2 regions of the Halomonas sp. BDJS001 genome follow, and region 2 is predicted to be linked to the other one. Evidence: predicted binding sites of a transcription regulator. Region 2 holds the regulator's gene; the other holds the start of a gene.
The links. The regulator PhoB, encoded in region 2, activates phosphate uptake and scavenging genes when phosphate is short. The targets are predictions, from matches to a motif close to TGTCATANNNNTGTCANA.
Positions count from the first base shown of each region.

Region 1: a site for PhoB is predicted at 1,072-1,089, ahead of OM794_RS21625 (esterase-like activity of phytase family protein). Genes of this name have one in related genera too.

Region 1 covers NZ_CP110535.1:4,651,337-4,654,751, forward strand. The annotation lists gene OM794_RS21615 (YifB family Mg chelatase-like AAA ATPase) at 1-336, shown strand, start outside; gene OM794_RS21620 (NADPH-dependent FMN reductase) at 359-937, opposite strand; gene OM794_RS21625 (esterase-like activity of phytase family protein) at 1,156-2,466, shown strand; gene OM794_RS21630 (alpha/beta hydrolase) at 2,572-3,415, opposite strand, start outside.
Region 2 covers NZ_CP110535.1:4,868,584-4,871,998, forward strand. The annotation lists gene phoR (phosphate regulon sensor histidine kinase PhoR) at 8-1,294, opposite strand; gene phoB (phosphate regulon transcriptional regulator PhoB) at 1,297-1,986, opposite strand; gene ubiA (4-hydroxybenzoate octaprenyltransferase) at 2,112-3,002, opposite strand; gene OM794_RS22715 (chorismate--pyruvate lyase family protein) at 3,038-3,415, opposite strand, start outside.

The DNA of each region.
Region 1 (3,415 bases), 220 kb from region 2:
CCGCCAGAACAGCTCACCGCACAAACCCAAGGCGAGTCTTCAGAAGCCGTGCGTGAGCGGGTGATGGCCGCCCGAGAACGCCAAATGGCCCGCGGCGCGCTGAATAGCCAGCTAAGCGGCAAAGCCCTGGAGGCCGCCTGTGCGCTTAACGATGAAGAGCGCGCCTGGCTTGCGGGCGTGCTCGAAAAGCTCAAGCTCTCCGCCCGCGCCTATCACCGCGTACTGCGCGTAGCCCTGACCCTGGCCGACCTTCAGGGCGAACCCAAGCCCACCCAGCCGCATCTAATTGAGGCCATTGGTTACCGCCAACTGGATCGGATGCTAAAGGGGGCGTAAGTCCCCGAAAGCCACTAGACGGTTAATGGGTGGCGGCCAATGAGTCCACTAGGCGTTGACACAGCGCATCCAGCTTCTGACCCGTGGTTTCATCGTGTAACGCGCCACTATCATTGAAGGCGCTGCCCGCTTTTGCCAGCGACAATGGCTGTGGTAGCACGACCAACCCCAGATTGGCTAACAGTTGCTGACCTAGCGGCAGCGCACGGATGCCACCTAGCCCACCAGGGGAAGCCGACACCAGCGCTGCCCACTTACCGGCAAATAACTTGAGCCCCGGCGTATCCTGGTAGGGCCGTGACAGCCAGTCCAGCGTGTTTTTCAGCAGCGGCGTGATAAAGCCGTTGTACTCCGGGGAGGCGATCATCACTGCTTGGTGATCCGCCAGAATCTCACGCAGTTTCAGCACATTTTCCGGCATGCCCCGGGCTTCAACATCCTCATCAAACAGTGGGCAGGGATAATCTTTTAAATCGATAAAGGTTGCTTCCCCGCCAAGCGCCTCAATACGCTTGGCGGCCAGCTTGGCTAGCTGCTTATTCAGTGACGCTTCTCGGGCACTGCCCGCAAATACCAGTACCTTTTTGACCGATGATCCCATTGTCATTTCCTCTTTGAATAATGTATTTGAAAGCCACACCATTTATTAATATTTACGCCTGTTGAGCAAGACGTATTTACAACTCAGGGCCAGACTCGACGTGAAACCCTGCTGCCATTAAAACGTCTGCACTTTGTCATTCAACTATCACTATGACGGATGAAAATTAGCAAAGGCTGCACCTGCTCTAATTTTTCTTCCTAAATGGTGAAATAGTGATGACAAAGCCGTTACTAGCGACTGCTCTACTCGCCTTTGCGTTTACCAGTACGGCACACGCCCAGCAGAGCTTTCCCTCCACATTGTCCGGCCATGCTCAGCTACCCGGCAGTACCTTTGTGGCGGCTCCTTCCGGCGCCGCTGAGCACTACAACGTCTCCGGCCGTTTTACTGGCCAAGAGGGCCGCATTGAGCAGTTATATACGAACATGCAAGCCACCGGCTTAGCGCTACCCTTCCCCAGCCAGCCTCTGCAGGGTTTTTCTGGTATTCGCTCACTTGGCGATGACCGTTTCCTGGTGTTGACCGATAACGGCTTTGGCTCCAAGGCGAACTCTTCCGACGTCATTCTGATGTTTAACATCATAAAGCCCGACTGGAACTCAGGGCGCGTCATCATTGAGGAGACCGTTCAACTCTCGGATCCAAACCGCAAGGTGCCCTTCCCTATTATGAATGAAGCCACCCCCGGTCGTTTCTTAACGGGTGCCGATTTCGACCTCGAATCGATACAACCGGTGGGCGATAGCTACTGGATTGGCGATGAGTTCGGCCCCTGGATTATCCAGGTCGATAACGAAGGTGAGGTGCTGCAGGTGCTGGCCACAGACCCAGGCGGCAAACTAATGCGCTCACCCGACAATGCCTTTGCCCTCACCCCTAATCCTGGCGCGCCTCTCGCTGATGATGTGGTGGTGTTTCGCTCCGGCGGCTACGAGGGCATGGCGCTCTCCGAAGACCAAACAACCCTTTACCCCTTATTGGAAAAGCCAGTCTGGGACAGCAACGCCAACGCCCCGGAAACCATTGATGGCACCCCCGTATTAAGAATGTTCGAGCTCGATACTGAAAACGGCGAATGGGGCGACACAACCCGCTACTACCCCTTGGAGTCAACGGATCATGCGATTGGCGATTTCAACCTCATTGGCGGAACTCGCGGCCTAATCATCGAGCGCGATAGCCGTCAAGGCGACCCGCGAGAAGAGTGGGCAGAGAATCCCGCCGAGTTCAAACGCATCTATCTCATCGACCTCGAGCGTACGGACGAGCAGGGTGTGCTTGAGAAAATCGCCTATATCGACTTGATGGACATCCAGGATCCAGAGGGCCTTGCACCGAGAGGCACGATCAACGGCACCTTTAACTTTCCCTTTGTCACCATTGAGAACGTCGATCGTGTCGATGAGAGCACCATCGTGGTTGCCAACGACAATAACTACCCGTTCTCGATTGGCCGCCAGCAGGGGCAAGCGGATGATAATGAGCTGATACTGCTCAATGTGGAGGACTTCCTGAACGCCCAGTAAGGTGAGTGTGAACATAGGCAGGTAAAGCACAGAATAAATTCTCAGCGGCGTTTATTCTGTGCCCGTAACGCTTGGGAGGTCTCTCACCGATATATTTTGCGAAACCTATCGGTTAGAACTCTCGACAAACCCATCTACAAAATTATCCAGCGCTTCAAACAGCACTTCGCGGATGGGGTCTGCCTCATTTACCAAGTGGTGGCGAGCTTCCGGGTGGCGGTGAATTTCGGCATTGGGAAACTTCTTCGCCAGAATCGCCAAATTCCACTCCCAATCGACGGTCAAGTCCTGCTCGCCCTGGAGTATCAGGGTAGGCAGCGGATTAGGCTCCTGGGCCAGCAGGCGCGGCATCCAGCGGCGCATGGCGCTCACCCAAGCAACGCTCAAACGCTCGGGCTGCAGCGGGTCACCCTCACGTAGAAATTCGGTGAACTGCTCATCGGTGGAGTTGGGGCGATATTTACGCGGCAACTCTTTTACGAAAGGACTGGCAATCAGGTGCAGCCAGCTGGTTTGGCTCCACCCCCAAGGTCGCACCAGAGGCGCCAACAGCACCAAACCCGACCAGCCAGAGACCTCACGGCGGGTGAGTGCATCGGTAGCCAGAATCGCCCCACCGGTGCTCTGGCCCACGCCTAACCACGGCTCAGGCGCCATGCCTTGGCTCTTTAAGGTCATCTGCAAATGAGCCAGGCAGTGCTGATAGTCATCGAAATCTTCTATTGCCGCCCGCGCTCCACTGGAAAGGCCGTGGCCGGGAAGATCCCACAGCACCACTCGCCAACCCTTAGCCAGCAGGCGTTCAAGCAAATGACGATATAGCCCCATATGATCGAAATAGCCGTGTACCACAAAGGCAGTGCCTACCGGCTGCGGGGGGCTCCACACTTGACACCACAGCGCAAAGCGCCCCGTATCGATAAAGCCTGCATGCACTTCACTGGTATCT
Region 2 (3,415 bases):
TGCTAAATTAAACGAGACGCGAGGAGGGGAAGGCGCAGCGAAACAGTGCGCCCTTGCCGGGGAGAGATTCAATTTGCAGCTGCGCATCGTGACGCAACAAAACGTGCTTAACGATGGCTAAGCCTAAACCCGTGCCCCCCGTCGCCGTGCTGCGCCCCTTATCGACCCGGTAAAAGCGTTCCGTTAAGCGGGGGATATGAACAGGATCAATGCCTTCACCATTATCTTCCACATCGATATAGCCGCCGCCTGAAGCGTCCGCCTTCCAGCGCAGTGTGATTTGGCTACCTGCTGGCGTGTAACGAACCGCATTAAAGGCAAGGTTAGAGACAGCACTACGGATTTCCTGCTCGCTGCCTAGTAGCCGGGCGTCACTTTCGAGCTCGACGGTGATGGTATGCCGTTGATGCGATAGGGCTAGCGCATCAGCACAAACGCTTTGCAGCAAAGGTTCAAGTGACAGCGGGTGATGATCTTTCCCCCCCTGGTCAATCTCCAAACGCGAGAGCAGCAATAAATCATTGACCAAATTCTGCATACGCTGGGTCTGTTCCTGCATCTGCTGGATACTGCGACCCAAGCGCGGCGGAAGCTGATCGGCGATATCGCTGTAGGTTTCCAAATAGCCGGAGAGAACGGTAAGCGGGGTACGCAGCTCGTGGGAGACGTTGGCGACAAAGTCGCGCCGCATCTGCTCAAGCCGATGCAAGCGGGTAATATCGCGAGCCATGACCAAGCGTTCGTCGTCGCCATACAGGGTAATTTGATACTGCAGGATTCGCCGCTCATCAATCGGCGAGGTGAGCGTTAACGGCTCACTGTAGTTACGCGCATTAAAGTAGCTGATAAAGCTTGGGTCGCGCAGCAGGTTGGTGATGTGTTGGCCCCTATCGTGGGCCGTTTGTAGCCCCAGCATGGCGGTAGCGGCGCTGTTCCACCACTCCAGGTCGCCGTGGCGATCAAGCATAACCACGCTGTCGCGCATCGCTTCAGAGGATTCTTGGATGCGTGCCAAGGTAGCCCTCAGACGGCTTTGGGTAATACGCTGGCTTTTTTGATAGCGGTATAAGCGGTCAAATAGCTCGCCCCACATTCCGCGGGCAGCAGGCGGCTCATCATGGGGGTGGAGGGTGAGCCACAGGTAAAGCTCTCGCAACTGCCGGAGATGATAAAACAGGCATATCGCCAGCCCTGCCGCCAGCCCTAGCCCTGCTGAACCCAATAACCAGCCCAGACAGGTGCCCAGCGTGGCCAGCCACGCTAGCCGCCACAGTTCACGGCTCCATAGGCGCACATTTACACCCGTGCAGAGAAACGGTATCCGGTACCCCGAACCGTTTGAATCAGGTTCTGATGCACATCGCCCAGCGCTTTACGCAAGCGGCGAATATGCACGTCGACCGTGCGCTCTTCGACATACACATTGCCACCCCATACTTGGTCAAGCAGTTGGCTACGTGTATAAGCGCGCTCTTGGTGGGTCATAAAAAACTGTAGCAATCGGTACTCGGTGGGGCCCATTTCCAAGGCTTTGCCGTGGGCGCTTACCCGGTGGCTCACCGGATCAAGCAGCAGACCGTTAATTTCAATCGGGTCTTCAACGCCACGCGGCGTCGCACGACGCAGCACCGCTTTTAGCCGTGCCACCAATTCCCGAGGTGAAAAGGGCTTGGTGATATAGTCATCGGCACCGGCTTCAAGCCCTTGAATTTTATTATCCTCTTCGCCTTTGGCGGTGAGCATAATAATCGGGATTTCGGCGGTGGCTTCTTCACGCTTTAGGCGTCTTGCCAGCTCAATACCGCTAGTGCCGGGCATCATCCAGTCCAGCAACAGTAGATCGGGCTGGTGGTCAACCACCATGGCATGGGCATCCTGGGCGTTATCCGCTTCGAGCACGCGATAGTCAGCCATTTCCAGCGCTACCGCGATCATCTCGCGAATCGACGCCTCGTCATCGACAATCAGAACGGTCTTGGCGGTCATACCAGAGCCTCACGGTGTTCAAAGAAACCAGTTCAAAGAAAAGCACTTCAAAGATAAACAGATCAATGACATGTCAGTGACGATAACACCATGACTTGATGACAATTACATGACAATCGCCGCGATTAGCCAGCCACAGGCCACCAGCTTAGCGCGATACCGGCAAAAATCAGCAGCCCCGACCAGTGATTGTTGAGAAACGCCTGAAAGCAGGCATCCCGCTCCTGATAGCGAATTAAGCGCTGCTGATGCAGGAAAGTCGCCGCCATTGCCGCGAGCCCTAACCAGAAGAAACCACCTAAACCAACCCGCCAGCCTACCCAGGCCAGCAACCCCAGGGTGGCTAGCTGGAGAAGGCCAATGATCCAACGGTCTGCATTTCCAAACAGCACGGCCGTTGATTTAATGCCAATTTTTAAATCGTCGTCGCGATCAACCATGGCGTACTGGGTATCGTAAGCCACTGTCCAGCACACATTAGCGCAGAATAGCAGCCATGCTTCCAGCGGCACGTAGCCCAGTACGGCGCCAAACGCCATCGGAATCGCCCAGGAAAACGCTGCACCCAGCACCACCTGAGGAAAGTGGGTATAGCGCTTCATAAACGGATAAATAATCGCCAGCAGCACCCCGCCCAGCGAGAGCAGCACCGTAAACCAGTTGGTTAGTAGTACCAGAATAAACGCCGCGGCCACCAGGGCAATAAACAGCAGCTGCGCCTCGGTTTCGCTGATCCGGCCCGTGGCTAATGGACGGTTTTTGGTACGTTTCACATGGCCGTCAAAGTGGCGATCCGCATAGTCATTGACCACGCAGCCCGCGGCACGCATCACGTAAACACCGGCCACGAAAATCAGCAGCACATTTCGCCCGGGCACGCCTTCTGCAGCGACCCAAAGTGCCCACAGCGTCGGCCACATCAACAGCCATGTGCCTATCGGCCGATTCAAGCGCATCAGCTGTAAAAAATCTGCCATGCGAGCCCATCCCTTCGGCCGCAACAGTGAACGATTCATGCTTACCTCACGAAGAATAAGATGCAGGCGCTAGCCTAGCGCGAAGGCAGGCCAAGATCATCCGCCATTGCACTCAAAAAGTACTCTTGAACTAATAACGACAGAGAGTGGTGCTTACAGCCGTAAGAAAAAACAGAGCGACGGCCCCAAGCAGCGTTTCCTTGTATACCGTTCACGCTAGCGAAAGTCGGCACTTGCGTCGTCGCCTCTAATGACCCACGGATTAAACCCGGCTGACGGAATAGCCAACTGCCTAGCGAGCGTTCCCCCAGACGATCCAAGCGCTGGCCCTTGAGCTGCGCGAGTGGAGCGACCGAACGCGCCACCACCCAGGGCGTTTCATCCAAGCACAGTGCTACTTCCCGCAGCCAGGCGTACCGCTTGGCCCCAATGCCCAGCGCCTGCGCCTCATC